2 regions of the Rhizobium sp. BK491 genome follow, and region 1 is predicted to be linked to the other one. Evidence: predicted binding sites of a transcription regulator. Region 1 holds the regulator's gene; the other holds the start of a gene.
The links. The regulator LexA, encoded in region 1, represses DNA repair genes until DNA is damaged. The targets are predictions, from matches to a motif close to TGTTCNNNNTGTGTTCNG.
Positions count from the first base shown of each region.

Region 2: a site for LexA is predicted at 3,562-3,579, ahead of FHX05_RS09060 (YifB family Mg chelatase-like AAA ATPase). Genes of this name have one in related genera too.

Region 1 is NZ_JACIAR010000001.1:184,494-192,355, forward strand. Features, by position in the region: gene FHX05_RS01025 (LpxI family protein) at 1-513, shown strand, start outside; gene lpxB (lipid-A-disaccharide synthase) at 510-1,691, shown strand; gene gltA (citrate synthase) at 1,718-3,007, opposite strand; gene FHX05_RS01040 (ComEC/Rec2 family competence protein) at 3,536-5,767, shown strand; gene lexA (transcriptional repressor LexA) at 5,748-6,470, opposite strand; gene FHX05_RS01050 (VOC family protein) at 6,891-7,778, shown strand; gene kdsA (3-deoxy-8-phosphooctulonate synthase) at 7,775-7,862, shown strand, end outside.
Region 2 is NZ_JACIAR010000002.1:244,728-252,589, forward strand. Features, by position in the region: gene rsmI (16S rRNA (cytidine(1402)-2'-O)-methyltransferase) at 1-365, shown strand, start outside; gene FHX05_RS09040 (YraN family protein) at 358-738, shown strand; gene FHX05_RS09045 (endonuclease/exonuclease/phosphatase family protein) at 841-1,836, shown strand; gene FHX05_RS09050 (cupin domain-containing protein) at 1,935-2,438, shown strand; gene gshB (glutathione synthase) at 2,531-3,478, shown strand; gene FHX05_RS09060 (YifB family Mg chelatase-like AAA ATPase) at 3,672-5,204, shown strand; gene cysK (cysteine synthase A) at 5,302-6,270, opposite strand; gene FHX05_RS09070 (cysteine hydrolase family protein) at 6,643-7,200, shown strand; gene FHX05_RS09075 (LysE family translocator) at 7,225-7,857, shown strand; gene FHX05_RS09080 (hypothetical protein) at 7,857-7,862, shown strand, end outside.

The DNA.
Region 1 (7,862 bases):
CTGATTGAGGCCGGCGGCGTTCGCGTCGTGGGTGCGCATGAAATTGCGCCGGATCTTTTGGCGGCGACGGGGCCGCTTGGAAAATTCTCGCCGGCGAAAGAGGATCTGCGCGATATTGCCCAGGGCGCAAGGGCCGCGGATGCGCTGGGGCTTTTGGATGTCGGACAGGGCGCTGTCAGCGTCGGAGGCCGCGTTGTCGCGCTCGAGGGCGCCGAGGGTACTGACAGGATGATCGAGCGAGTTGCCGAACTGCGTGCGGCCGGACGCATCTCGACGCGCCGTCGTGGCGTGCTCGTCAAACTCTGCAAGCCGCAGCAGGATATCCGGGCTGATCTGCCGTCGATCGGCATGTCTACGGTATCGAATGCCAAGAAGGCTGGACTGGCCGGCATCGCCGTCGAAGCCGGCAGAGCGCTGATCCTCGACCGGCAAGCGGTAATTGCCGCTGCCGACGAGGCCGGCATTTTCGTCTGCGGCATCGATCGCGGCCTCAGCGCCGAGGGCTTCATGTGAGCGCGGCGCCTTTGAAGCTTGCCGTCGTTGCCGGAGAAGTCTCCGGCGATCTCTTGGGTGGCGATCTCGTCGCGGCCCTGAAGCGGCGTCACGGTGGTGCGGTCGAGCTGGTGGGCGTCGGTGGCGAGGCGCTGGAGGCACAAGGTCTCCGCTCGCTCTTCGATTACTCCGAGCTCTCGATCATGGGCTTCATTCAGGTCATCAAGCGGCTGCCAAAGCTACTGGCCCGCATCCGACAGACGGCAGATGCGATCGTTGCCGCAAAGCCCGATGTGCTTCTGATCATCGATAGCCCCGATTTCACTCATCGCGTTGCCAAGCGTGTGCGCAAGGCACTGCCCAACCTGCCAATCATCGATTACGTCTGCCCCAGCGTCTGGGCATGGAAGGAATATCGCGCGCAGAAGATGCTCGCTTACGTCGACCATGTACTGGCCGTATTGCCGTTCGAGCCTGCTGCCATGGAGCGGCTGGGCGGTCCGGCAACTACGTATGTCGGCCACCGCCTGACGGTCGATGCTAATCTGCTGGAAACTCGCCGTCAGCGCGCCTTGCGCGGTCTGGCAGGCCCCGATGCCCAAAAGACGATCCTGCTTCTGCCCGGATCGCGTGCATCGGAGATTCGGCAGCTACTACCGGTTTTTGAGCAGGCTATCGAAGAACTTAGCCGGAGAAATAGAAATCTTCGTTTTCTGCTGCCGACAGTGCCGAAGCAGGAGGCGTTGGTTCGTTCGCTGACGGAAAAATGGCAGGTCAAGCCGGATATCTTTGTCGGTCAGGACGCCAAGTGGAGCGCCTTTGCTGGGGCCGATGCTGCCATGGCCGCCTCCGGAACCGTGATCCTGGAATTGGGCCTAGCCGGGGTTCCGGTGGTTTCGACCTATAAGACCGAATGGCTGGCGAAATTCGTGCTGTCGCGGATCAAGATCTGGACGGCCGCCTTGCCGAACCTCATCGCCGACTATGCTGTACTGCCGGAGCTCATCAATGATGTTCTGCGGCCGGGCATGCTGGCCCGCTATATGGAGCGGCTGGCGAGCGAGACGCCGGAGCGTGTGGCGATGTTGGCGGGTTACGATCTGGTCTGGGAGCGAATGCAGACCGAGGAGCCGCCCGGCGATAAGGCGGCGCAGATTGTTCTGGATGTTCTAGCCCATAAAAAAACCGGTCATCTCTGACCGGTTTTTTGTTTCAATACCGAAGCTTAGCGCTTGGAAACAGGCACATATTCGCGCAGCGGAGCACCGGTGTAGAGCTGGCGCGGACGGCCGATGCGCTGATGCGGATCTTCGATCATTTCGTTCCACTGGGCGATCCAGCCGACGGTGCGGGCAAGAGCGAAGAGAACGGTGAACATGGTGGTGGGGAAGCCGAGAGCCTTCAGCGTGATGCCGGAATAGAAGTCGACGTTCGGGTACAGCTTCTTCTCGATGAAATATTCGTCCGTCAAAGCGATGCGCTCCAGCTCGATCGCGATGTCGAGCAGCGGATCGTCCTTGATGCCGAGTTCGCCGAGAACTTCGTGCGCCGTCTTCTGCATGATCTTGGCACGCGGGTCGTAGTTCTTGTAGACGCGGTGACCGAAGCCCATCAGGCGGAACGGGTCGTTCTTGTCCTTGGCGCGGGCGATGAATTCCGGAATGCGGTCGACCGTGCCGATTTCGTTCAGCATGTTCAGGGCCGCTTCGTTGGCGCCGCCGTGAGCCGGTCCCCAGAGGCAGGCGATGCCTGCTGCGATACAGGCAAACGGATTGGCACCGGAAGAACCAGCCAGGCGAACCGTCGAAGTCGAGGCGTTCTGCTCGTGATCTGCATGCAGGATGAAGATGCGGTCCATGGCGCGGGCAAGCACCGGGTTGACGACATATTCTTCGCACGGAACGGCAAAGCACATGCGCAGGAAGTTCGACGCATAGTCGAGGTCATTCTTCGGATAAACGAAGGGCTGGCCGATATGGTACTTATAGGCCATGGCGGCAAGCGTCGGCATCTTGGCGATCATGCGCAGGCTTGCGACCATGCGCTGGTGCGGATCGGTGATGTCGGTCGAGTCGTGATAGAAGGCGGAGAGCGCGCCGACACAGCCGCACATGACGGCCATCGGATGCGCGTCGCGGCGGAAGCCGGTGAAGAAGCGCGACATCTGCTCGTGCACCATCGTGTGGTGGGTCACACGATAGTCGAAGTCCTTCTTCTGCGCTGCTGTCGGCAGTTCGCCGTAGAGAAGGAGGTAGCAGACTTCGAGGAAATCGCCGTGTTCGGCCAGCTGATCGATCGGATAGCCGCGGTGCAGCAGAACGCCTTCGTCGCCATCGATATAGGTGATGCTCGACTCGCACGATGCGGTGGAGGTGAAACCAGGATCGTAAGTGAAAGTGGAGGTGTTCTTGTAAAGGGCACCAATATCAATGACACTCGGGCCGATGGTTCCGGTCTTGACCGGCAGGTCCACCGTCTTTTCACCCCAAGTTAGTTTCGCGCTTTGTTCCGTCATGCTGATCCTCCAAGATTTGGCGGGATTGACGCCATAAAAAGCGCCAAAAGGTTAAGCGACTACCGACTAGCTATATGATCCAGAGCCTAATGCCAAGTTATCCTAACGCCAAATTGTGCAATGCAGTATCAACTTTTGGGCACTGCAGAAGCGTCCTTTCGTATGCTACGCCGGGAAACCGGTCCAATTGAGCTTTGTTCCCGCCGATTTCAGTTGAATTCACTGGATGGTGACGGCACAAATCGCGCAGAAGCTGTAATTTGGCGCGGGGGCAGTCAGCGAGTGCCTAATTTCGAGGCATCCGACCAGCAGGAAGAGAGCAGGGACGTCACCGCGTCTCCGCAACCTCATGCCTTTTCCGCCACCATTACCCTCCGCGCCAAAGCGCAACAATGGGAACGAACACAGGATCAGGCGCCGCTGACGTCGCGTTTCCTGCGTGTCCCGAAGCGTCTTGGAACCGCTGTTCTCGGCTTGATTGCGGAGGAGGCGGCCCATGGCCGTGCTGTTCTTTTCGCGCCGATCTATATGGGTTTGGGTGCGATTATCTGGTTCGAGGCGCAAGTCGATCCGCCTCCGCAGGCGTTTCTCGCAGGCCTCGTTCTGTTTGCTTTGGGTTTTTTGCTAAAGCGCGATGCGGGCAGGCTGCTTCATCACACGCTTTTCGCCGGTATGCTCATCTGCCTGGGCATGGCGCTCGCGCAGTGGGAAAGTTGGCGGGTTTCCACCGTCATGCTCGACTCGGCCGTGACGACGACCGTGACCGGGCAGATCGAGCGACGGGAATTCTATGACAATGGGCGCTGGCGCTATATCGTCCGCGTCGAGGCAACGGAAAAACCCTCTATCCGTCGCGCGCCGCAGCGGGTTACGGTCTTCGTGCGCAAGCAGGCGGAGCCGTTCGATCTGGGGGATCGAATCCGGGGCAGGGCGCGCCTGACGCCTCCGGCCGGACCGGCATTGACGGGTCTCAACGATTTTGCCTTCAGCTCCTATTTCAACGGCATCGGCGCGAATGGCTTTGCCTACGGAACGCCGGAATTATTATCGCCATCCGGTGACAATGTTGCCGGCTCGCTACTGGATGCGGCCGATATCTGGCTCGCTGGCCTGCGCAACAGCATAGGCGACCGCATCAGGCAAACCTTGCCCGGAGATACCGGCGCCTTTGCAGCAGCGCTTGTCACCGATGAGAGACGTGCGATCTCGAAGGATACGACCGAGGCTCTGAGAATTGCCGGCCTGACCCACATCATCGCAATTTCCGGTCTCAACATGGCGTTGTCGGCTGGCATCTTCTATGTCGGTCTGCGCTATTTGTTCAGCCTGTTTCCCGGCGTCGTCCAGGCTTGGCCGACGAAGAAGTTCGCAGCCTTCGGCGCGCTTCTAACGGTAACGGCCTATTACCTCATTTCCGGATTCGGCGTCTCCGCCGAACGCGCCTTCATCATGATGGCGATCATGCTGGTGGCCGTACTTTTCGACAGGCCATCCATCAGCTTGCGCAATGTGGCGCTCTCAGCCATCGTCATCCTAGTCTTGTCACCGTCTCAGGTACTCGGTCCGAGTTTCCAGATGTCTTACGCCGCTACGCTGGCGCTGGTATCAGGCTATTCGCTCTGGAAACGACGGCGGCATCGCGAAAACATCCTGCCGCGCATCCGTCTGTTAAGTCCGCTACTGTTCGTCACGCGCTTCTTTGGAGGTGTGATGTCGACCTCGTTCATCGGCGGTGCGTCGACGGCCATTTTCTCGATCGAGCATTTTCACCGGTTGGCGACATATGGACTTGCTGCCAATCTTGCGGCCATGCCCGTCGTCTCTTTCATCGTCATGCCCTTCGGTATGATGGCGATGCTGCTGATGCCTTTCGGAATCGATGGACCGTTCTGGAAAGTCACCGGTGAGGGACTGGAGCTTGTGATCGCTATTGCAAAAACGGTGGCTGGGTGGGGAGGTGACATTACCTTTGGCCGCCAGCCCGGCTGGCTGATGCCGACTTTCATCGCCGGCTTCCTGATCATGAGCATGCTGCGGACCCGGCTTCGCCATCTGGGCCTGTTGCTGCTGCTGTCATCTGTCGGTGTAGCCGCGTTCGGCTCTGGTGTGCCGAAGCCGGATCTGATGATCTCGGAAGATGGCATTCTGGTTGCCTTGCGCCAGGACGATATCCTCGCCACCAATCGCGAGAGACCGCAGGCCTTCATCTTCGAGCAATGGCAGAAAGCGCTGGTCGCGGCCGAACATCAACCGCCGACCATGCTTCCGACCGATAGCCGGCTTCCGCAGATCAGCAAGACGGATCGGCATAAGCGATTAAGCAATGCCGAGCAGAAGGCGGTCCGCACAGCAATGGAAGAAGCTTTGGACCGCACCATGCAAGGCAGCTTTGCTTGTCAGAAGGGAGCATGGTGTGTCGCCATGCTCGAAAACGGCGCGATATTGGTCACCATCGAGAACGCAGCCTATCTGCCCACGGCTTGCGACACCGGGAATATTATCGTGACGCCAATCCGGCTGCGGCTGGACCATTGCCGCTCCGGAGCAACGCTCATAACCGGTGCGACATTGCGCAAAACCGGCTCCATCGAAATGGTGCTTACCTCAGACAAACCCATTATATCCGCCGCATTCAACAACCCGCAGCGCCCATGGACCAGGCATCGAACTTATGATTGGCGCACCGGCAAATTTAACGCGCCAATTGCAAAGGCACCACCAGTTCTGGACAATTCACCGGTCAGTGATAGCGACGAATAAGGCCGACGAGCTTGCCCTGAACCTTGACGCGATCCGGCCCGAAGATGCGGGTTTCATAGGCTGGGTTCGCGGCTTCCAGCGCGATGGAGGCACCCTTGCGACGGAAGCGCTTCAAGGTAGCTTCTTCATCGTCGACGAGTGCAACGACGATATCGCCGGGATTGGCCGTGGTCGAATTGCGGATAATGACCGTATCGCCGTCGAAAATTCCGGCGTCGATCATCGAATCTCCTCGAACTTCAAGCGCATAATGTTCGCCGGAGCCGAGCATGTCGGCGGGAACGGTAATGTCGTGCGTATTGTTCTGGATGGCGGAGATCGGAACGCCGGCTGCGATGCGACCCATCACGGGTACGGACGCCGAGCCGTTGTGATCGTCATTTGCCACTTTCGACGGAGCGGGCGGGGCAACGGGCTGTGGCTTGCCGAGGCTGCCCTCGATGACGCTGGGCGAAAAACCGCGGCGCTGTTGCAGGCTCGGATTATAGGCGTCGGGAAGCTTGATGACTTCGAGCGCTCTGGCCCGGTTCGGCAGCCTGCGGATGAAACCTCGCTCCTCCAGCGCCGTGATCAGGCGGTGAATGCCGGATTTGGATGCCAAATCCAGTGCATCCTTCATCTCGTCGAAGGATGGCGGAACACCGGATTCCTTCATGCGTTCGTGAATGAAGAGAAGCAGTTCCTGCTGCTTGCGCGTCAACATCGTCTTGGAACCCCAGAATCAAGAAAAGCCGTGAAACAAATCCAGAACGGACACTATATGTTCCATATGTGTTCCGCAAGTGCTTAAATTTCGGTAAAGCCTTGTGGGGCCAGTTAAATAATTACCATTTGCGAATAGATCGGATCGGAACATCGAGGCGCCATATCTGCGTTAACCCATGGAAAAATATGAGAAATGCCGCTCTGTTCGCTCCCAGGGCCTTGTCGTTCAGTCCGTGCGCCCAGCATTTGGATCAAAGTGCCACACTACTGCATAAGCCGGCTATGGGAGAGAATCAGCAATCACGTTTGCGAGATCGCCTTCAATCCATGTCGTGTGCTTCGGGATGTTCCGTCCTTCCATCTTGAATTGCTTGGGGGATGGGCGCAAATCTGCTTCCGCAAGCAAACAGGAGAAGCCATGATTTCGTCTCCGCATCCGCTGGATCATCTCGTGCTGCCGACCGTCAATATCGCTCTGGCGCGCGAACGCCTCGGCAAGCTCGGTTTCACGGTGGCTCCAGATGCGCGCCATCCCTTTGGCACTCAGAATGCCTGCGTCTTCCTTGCCGATAAAACCTATCTCGAACCTCTGGGCGTCGCATCTCCGGAGCAATGCGAGAAGAGCATCGTGGATGGCAATGTTTTCGTCGCGCGCGATCAGGCTTATCGTTTCCGGGTGGGGGATGATGGCTTCTCGGCCGTGGTATTCGGTACGGATGATGCGGTGGCGGATGACAAGCGTTTCAACGCGGCGGCGATTTCGGCGGGGCGAATGCTGGATTTCTCCCGTCCGATGAAGATGCCGGATGGAACCGAAACCACGGCAGGCTTTCGTCTTGCCTTTGCCGCCGATCTGCGCGCGCCGGATTTTCTCGCTTTCTGCTGTCAGCGCATCAATCCGCTGCCGGCTGATCGCAGCGCGCTCGAGCGTCACGAGAACGGCGTGACTGGTATCGCGCGGGTAGCGCTTTGCGCGCCGAAGCCGGCGGTCTATCGCGGTTTCTTCGAAGAGGTTGTCGGCGCCCCACGCATTATGGAGCATTCCTTTGGCCTGACAATCAGGACTGCCAATGCCGATCTGGAGATTTTGACGCCCGAAGGAATGGAGGCATTCTATGATCTGCCTGTTCGCACGAATGATCCGGGGCTCAGGGCGCGGGCAATCCTTTTCAAAACGCGCGATCTTTCCGTGACATCGTCGCATTTCACTGCTAACGGCGTCACCTATACGCGTAAGAACAATCGTCTATTGGCGAGGTTGGCGCCCGGTCAGGGCGCATTGTTCGCCTTTGAGGAGATAAAATGAGCACAAATTCCGAAGTCACCGTCGGCGAGGGTGCCTCCAAGGTCCTTTTTTCCAATACTGCAAAGCTGTCGCTGATCGCCGGTC
Region 2 (7,862 bases), on a different contig from region 1:
TCTTCTTTGAATCGCCGCATCGCATCGCTGCAACTCTTGCCGCCGCTGCCGATGTGCTGGGGGGCGAGCGTGCCGGCGCCGTCTGCCGCGAGCTGACGAAAACCTTCGAGGAATTCCGTCGCGGCACACTGTCCGAACTCGCGTCATTCTATGACGCGGTCGACAATGTGAAGGGCGAGATCGTCTGGCTCGTCGGCCCGCCGGCGGAAAACGTCGCGGCGGCGGCCGATGTCGATGCCATCCTCGCCGATCTCTCAGAGACCATGCCGACCGCCAAGGCGGCAACGGAGGCTGCGCGCTTGACCGGCTTGCCGCGCAAGGAGCTTTACCAGCGCCTGCTCGACATGAAGGAGCGCCATGGCTGATACGAAGCCCGGGTCCGGCGAGAAGCTGAAGCGGCAAAAGGCATGGCGGCGCGGCCATGTTGCCGAATATCTCGCCGCCGCCTTCTTGATGCTCAAGGGCTATCGCATCCTGGCGATCCGCCATCGCACCAAGCTCGGCGAAATCGATATCGTCGCCCGCAAAGGCGATCTCGCCGTCTTCGTCGAGGTCAAATCCAGACGCGGCGCGCAGGAGGCGATCGACGCCGTTTCCTTCTCTTCGCAAAACCGCATCCGTGCCGCGAGCGATCTCTGGCTCGCGCGGCAACCGGATTTCGCCCGTCTCTCGCAACGCTACGACATCGTCGCCATGCTCCCCGGTCGCTGGCCGCAGCATTTTCCCGATGCGTTTTGAGCGCGGCGTTACAAGACCGTCACAAAATCAGCCTATTGCCGGGCGACCAGCACCTGCGATTTCTCTGCGCGCGCTCCTTATTTCAGTTCGACAGGCTCTATCATGATCCGCAACACCGTCTCCGCCTTCACCGTACCATCGCAGGAAGAGCGAAAGAGCTTCCTTTCGCTTGAAAAGACCCCGGCCGTTCACGCCGAAAAGCTTGCGTCGCTCGCCTGCCTGAATACGGTGCGCGTCGGTGGGGCGGCCGGTAAAGTCGAGGCTTTGGCCTTCCCTTTTGCTGTCGCTGCCTGGAATCTCGAGCGCTGCCTGTTTCCGGAGGAAAGTGCGGCCAAGCTGCGGGAAACCGGTGCGCCGCTGATCCTGCTGTCGGAAATGGATCTGGGCATGGCCCGCACCGAACAGCGCGACCCGACCGCGATCATCGCCGGCGAACTCGGCATGAATCATGCCTATGGTGTCGAGTTTCTTGAACTCAGTCTTGGCTCGGAAATCGAGCGCTCCTACTGCCGCGACGATTTTAATGAGAAGGGCTTTCACGGCAACGCCCTGATGGCCTCCGTCGCTCTGAAGGATGCTTTCATGATCCGTCTGCCCGGTGAGGCCGTCTGGTTCAACGATAGCAACGAGCAGCCGCGCATCGGCGATCGCTGCGCCGTCGGCGCCATCGTCACGACGGAGGCCGGCCCCATGGTCGCCGTTTCCGTTCATCTCGAAAGTGTTGCCACTGCTGCCTATCGCGAGCGGCAGTTGGCGGCGCTGATTGATGAGGTCGAGGCTTTCGCGCCTGGTCTGCCGATCCTGATCGGCGGCGATCTCAACACCGGCAACCACACCGGCGGCGATTATTCGACGGATACGCTGTTCGCCATGGCCGAAGGCCGAGGCTTCGAGTGCCATGGCGGGCCGCTCGATCAGACAAGCACGCGCCCGAGCCTGATCACACGTTTCCCCGATCGCGCCATGAAGCTCGACTGGTTCATCACCCGCGGCTTGAAGATCGGCGAGAGTCATCTTGTGTCCTCTCTCAACGGCGAGGGCAAGCCGCTCTCCGACCATGATATGGTCGTTTGCACAATCGAAGGTTTTTCCGCCTGATCGCTGCAATCGTTAAAATGCACTTGGTTTCATGAACTTTGCCGTTACCCGTTCCATGCGATGAGATCGCAGACGCTCATGGAATTTTGGGGGATTGCATGGTCTTGAAATTAATGTTGGCGAGCATGGCGGCCTTTGCCACCCGTGCCGCGCCAGTCGTCCTCGCGCTGCCGCGATCGAAAAGCTTCGTGGCTGGCGCCAGCAACGAAATGGAAATGAAGCCGTCGCCGATCGAGCCATCCTGGATCTTGTCGGGCAATCCCGTTGCCCGCATCGCCGAGCATTCGCGCGGGCAAGACGATGCCGCCATGACCGCGCTGTGGGATTGCACGGCGGGCGAGTTCCGCTGGTATTTCGGCTGGGATGAAACCGTCATGATCCTTGAGGGCGAAGTGCATATCACCACGGAAGACGGCGTCGAGCGCACGCTGCATGCCGGCGATGTCGCCTACTTCGCCGGGGGCACCTGGGCGACATGGCGCATCGATCGCTACCTGCGCAAAGTCGCTTTCTTGCGCAAGCCATTCCCGAAGCCTTTGACCATGGCCTATCGCCTGCGCAACCTCGTCCGCCAGGGCAACACACAGGGCCTTGCTGCCTAAGCAGGGCCACCTTGGCGGAAGCCCTTGAATAGCCGTTGCGTTTGGATGCGGGCCGACCTACATCTGTCCGCAAATCCGAGCGAGGGCTGACTATGGCTGGTATCAAGAATGTTGCGGTCCAGATGGACCATGTCCGAAGCATCAACATTGCGGGCGACTCGACCTTCGCCATGAGCCTCGAGGCGCAGAACCGCGGCTACAAGCTTTTCCACTATACGCCGGAGCGGCTGAGTATGCGCGACGGCAAGATCTATGCCTCCGTCGAGCCGATGATCCTCCGCGACGTCAAGGGCGATCACTTCGAGCTCGGCGAGCCGGAGCGCGTCGATCTCTCAACGATGGACGTGGTGCTGCTGCGCCAGGACCCGCCCTTCGACATGGCCTATATCACCTCGACGCATCTGCTCGAGCGCATCCATCCGAAGACGCTTGTCGTCAACGACCCTGCCTGGGTGCGCAATTCGCCGGAAAAGATCTTCGTCACCGAATTCGCTGATCTCATGCCGAAGACGCTGATCACCCGCGATCCGGCTGAAATCCGCCGCTTCCGCGATGAGATGGGCGACATCATCCTGAAGCCGCTCTATGGCAATGGCGGCGCCGGCGTCTTTCATTCGACCCGCGACGACCGCAATCTCTCATCTCTTCTCGAAATGTTCGGCCAGCTCTTCCGCGAACCCTTCATTGCCCAGCAATATCTGCCTGATGTTCGCAAGGGCGACAAGCGCATCATCCTTGTCGATGGCGAAGCGGTCGGCGCGATCAACCGCGTGCCAGCCGAGCATGATGCCCGCTCCAACATGCATGTCGGCGGCCGTGCCGAAGCGACCGAGCTGACGGCGCGCGAAAAGGAAATCTGCGCCCGCATCGGACCGGCCCTGAAGGAGCGCGGCTTCCTGCTCGTTGGCATCGATGTCATCGGCGACTATATGACCGAGATCAACGTGACGTCGCCAACCGGCATCCGCGAAGTCAAGCGCTTCGGCGGCGCCGATATCGCCAGCCTGCTCTGGGATGCGATCGAAGCCAAGCGGGCCTGATCGGCAGTTTCCCCACGCTTCCAACTGAACGATCATATTTACCCGGGCATGTCGATAGTTTCGACGTGCCTGGGTGAAGTTTTTGTTCGTTTATTGTTCTTGTTTCATTCCTCGTCTTATGCCAGATTGCAACCCGAAGTTTGCTGGTCGGGGCACGTAACGGCAAACGGGTTCGACGACAGGGGAATAGGGCATGGTAGCGCGAGTCAGTACGGTTGCATTTCAGGGCATTGAGGGCGTACCCGTCGAAGTGCAAGTGATGATTGCGCCCGGCAAGGTGTTGATGCACATCGTCGGTCTGCCGGACAAAGCTGTGGCCGAGAGCCGAGAGCGGGTCCAGGCGGCGCTGCACGCCTCCGGCCTCGCTCTGCCGCCGAAGAAAGTCACCGTCAATCTCGCCCCGGCGGATCTGCCCAAGGAGGGCAGTCACTTCGACCTTGCGATCGCGCTCGGTCTGATGGCGGCGCTCGGCGCGATCCCTGCCGATGCCCTGTCCTCCTACACTGTCATTGGCGAACTCAATCTCGACGGCACGATCGCGCCCGTTGCCGGCGCTCTTCCCGCAGCGATCGCCGCCAATGCCATGGGCAAGGGGCTGATCTGCCCAGCAGAAAGCGGGCCGGAAGCTGCCTGGGCCGGCAAGGAGATCGATATTCTGGCGCCACGCAGCCTGATTGCGCTCGCCAATCATTTTCGCGGCACGCAGGTCCTTTCGCGACCGGAGCCCTCCATTCGCGCCAGCGCTGCCAATCTGCCCGATCTTGCCGATATCAAGGGGCAGGAAAGTGCCAAGCGCGCCCTGGAAGTGGCCGCCGCCGGCGGCCACAATCTGCTGTTCGTCGGGCCGCCCGGCTCCGGCAAGTCGATGCTCGCCTCGCGCCTGCCGTCGATCCTGCCGCCCCTGTCGACGAACGAGCTGCTGGAGGTCTCGATGATCCATTCGATCGCCGGCCAGCTTTCGGGCGGCAAGCTTTCCGATCGGCGGCCCTATCGCGCGCCGCATCATTCGGCGACCATGGCGGCGCTCGTCGGCGGCGGTCTGCGTGCGAGGCCTGGCGAGGTGTCGCTGGCCCATCACGGCATCCTGTTCCTCGACGAACTACCGGAGTTTTCGCCGCAGGCGCTCGATGCGTTGCGCCAGCCTCTCGAAACCGGGGAATGCGTCATTGCGAGAGCAAATCACCGGGTTTCCTATCCGGCCGGCATCCAGCTCGTGGCGGCAATGAACCCGTGCCGCTGCGGCATGGCCGGCGAACCAGGCCACACCTGCGCCCGTGGGCCGCGCTGCGCTTCAGATTATCAGGGCCGTATTTCCGGTCCATTGCTCGATCGCATCGATATCCGCATAGACGTACCGGCAGTCTCCGCTGCTGACCTCATCCGGCCGACATCAGCGGAAAGCAGCGCCGATGTCGCACTCCGCGTCGCACGCGCTCGCGAACGGCAGCGGGAACGCTTCGAACGAGCCGGCATGAAGGACGTCACCACCAACGCCCGTTGCTCGACCGCGATGATCGAAACCATCGCCGAGCCGGACGCCGCCGGCCTGCAATTGCTGCGCGATGCCGCCGAGAAGATGAAATTCTCCGCCCGCGGCTATCATCGCATCCTCAAGGTCGCTCGAACGCTCGCCGATCTCGATGATAAGCCCACCGTCGGCCGCATCCATCTCGCGGAAGCCATCTCCTATCGCATCGCCGGAGAGCGGCTGGCAGCGCATGCCTGAAAATTCGAGACTCTGGCAGCGCCTGACCGTCTTCAGCCTGCCCAAATAGAAAAGGGGCGCCGCAGCACCCCTTTCCCGATCAGTTGCTACCGTTAGTTCAGCCGCCCAGGCCCTCGAACAGCGCTGTCGAGAGATAGCGCTCGGCGAAGGACGGGATGATGACGACGATGGTCTTGCCTTCGTTTTCGGGACGCTGGCCGATCTTGATGGCCGCTGTGAGCGCCGCGCCGGAGGAGATGCCGACCGGCACGCCTTCGAGCTTGGCGACGAGCCGCGCCTGCTGGAACGCGTCGTCATTGCTGACGGTCACCACCTCATCATAGACATGCGTATCGAGCACCTTCGGTGCGAAGCCGGCGCCGATGCCTTGGATCTTATGCGGGCCGGGATTGCCGCCGGAAAGAACGGGCGAATCCGCCGGCTCGACGGCAATGACCTTGATATCGGGCTTGCGCGCCTTCAACACCTGGCCGACACCGGTGATCGTGCCGCCGGTGCCGATACCGGAAACGAAGATATCGACCTTGCCTTCGGTGTCGTTCCAGATTTCCTCGGCCGTCGTCTTGCGATGGATTTCCGGGTTGGCGGGATTTTCGAACTGCTGCGGAATGATCGCATCCGGCAGCGACGCGGCCAGCTCTTCGGCCTTGGCGATCGCGCCCTTCATGCCCTTCGGTCCCTCGGTAAGCACCAGCTCGGCGCCGAGCAACGCCAGCATCTTGCGGCGCTCGATCGACATGGTTTCCGGCATGGTGAGGATAAGGCGATAACCCTTGGCGGCGGCGGCAAAGGCGAGCGCAATACCCGTATTGCCCGAAGTCGGCTCGATCAGCACGGATCGGCCGGGAGCGATCTTGCCCTGGGCTTCCAGGCTCTCGATCATGGCGACGCCGATGCGATCTTTCACGGAAGCAATCGGATTGAAGAATTCGAGCTTTGCCAAGATGTTGGCCTTGACGCCCTTCTCCTTCGCCAGCTTGTCGAGGCGCACAATCGGCGTATCGCCGATGGTCTCGGTGATCGAGGCGTAGACGCGGCCGCGGCCGGGTTTGCGGGTGTCGGACATGGGTAGCTCTCCCTACATTGGATTTATGGAATGACAATAGGATCAAACGCGCGCGGAAACCAGAGTGCGCACTCGTTCTCTGCGTGAAGCACGTGAGAAAAGAATCTCCCAATGGCCTTCCTTGAGGATGTTTTTTTCAGGCGGCACGTGGCGATGAAGGCAGCGGTGGCGGCAAGGCCCCGGCCGGCATGGCTGCAGCGACAAAGAGCGTGCCGCAACAGGCAGGTAGGGCGCGAGCGTCATGAAGCCTTCCTCCTCAGATGGTATCGGCTCTATTGCACTACCTTTGCGTTTTCAAGCGATTGCGCCGATGCAGCGAACATATTACCAAGGTGTTAACGGCCCATCGCAACCGCTTTGCCCAAGGATATCATGTCTTCCGCATTGCTCCTGATCGATCTTCAGAACTCCATCCTGACGGGCCTCGGCACGCCGGATCGCCAGCCGGCTATCGATGCCGCGCTGGAGGCGGTCGTTGCGAAGCTCGCAGCGTTGAAACACAGCGCCCGTGCCGCCGGTATTCCCACCTTCATCGTTCAGCATGACGGCGGCCCGACCCATCGTTTGGCCAAGCGTAGCGAAGGCTGGCAGCTGCGCCGGGAGATCGCACCGGAAGCCGGAGATGTCGTCGTGCACAAGACGAGCTGCGATTCCTTCTTCGAGACGGATCTGGAGGCACGGCTCAAGGGCCGTGGTGTCACTCACCTCATCGTTGGCGGCTGCATGACGCAGTTCTGCGTGGATACGACTGTGCGGCGCGCCGTTTCGCTGGGCTTCGACGTCTCACTGATATCAGACGGACACACCACGGCGGATATGGGCAAACTGAGTTTCGAAGACATTGTCACCCATCACAATATGCTGCTTGACGGTTTCGATGCCGGGCCGCATGAAATCAAGCTGGTCGCATCGACCGAAATCTCCTTCTGAAGCCCTTTCTCCGCCGGAGCCTCTATGCCGCATCTGACCAGCATGATCACCTTTGCCCTGATTGCTCTCGGCATGGTGCTGACGCCTGGGCCGAACATGATCTATCTGGTGTCGCGCTCGATCTCGCAGGGACCAGCGGCAGGGTTGATCTCCCTTGGCGGTGTCGCCTGCGGCTTCCTCTTCTACATGTTCTCGGCTGCGCTCGGCATTACCGCCTTCGTCTTTGCCGTTCCTTTCGCCTACGATGCGCTGCGGCTGGCGGGTGCGGCCTATCTTGGATGGCTCGCCTGGAATGCGCTGAAGCCCGGCGGCCGCTCGGCCTTTCAGGTGCGCGAGTTGCCAAAGGACAGCACCCGCCGGCTTTTCACGATGGGGCTGGTGACGAGCCTGCTGAACCCGAAGGTCGCGATCCTCTATCTGTCGCTGCTGCCGCAGTTCGTCGATCCCGCCGCCGGCAGCGTTTTCACGCAATCCATTGTTCTCGGCTTCGCGCAGATCATTATCAGCGTAACATTCAATGCCATTTTCGCGCTGAGTGCCGGCTGGATCGCGATGTTTCTCACCCAGCGCCCATCCTTTGCCCTAGTGCAGCGCTGGCTGATGGGCACGGTGCTGGCCGGGCTCGCCGTGCGCATGGCTTTCGAGGCTCAGCGTTGATGCGG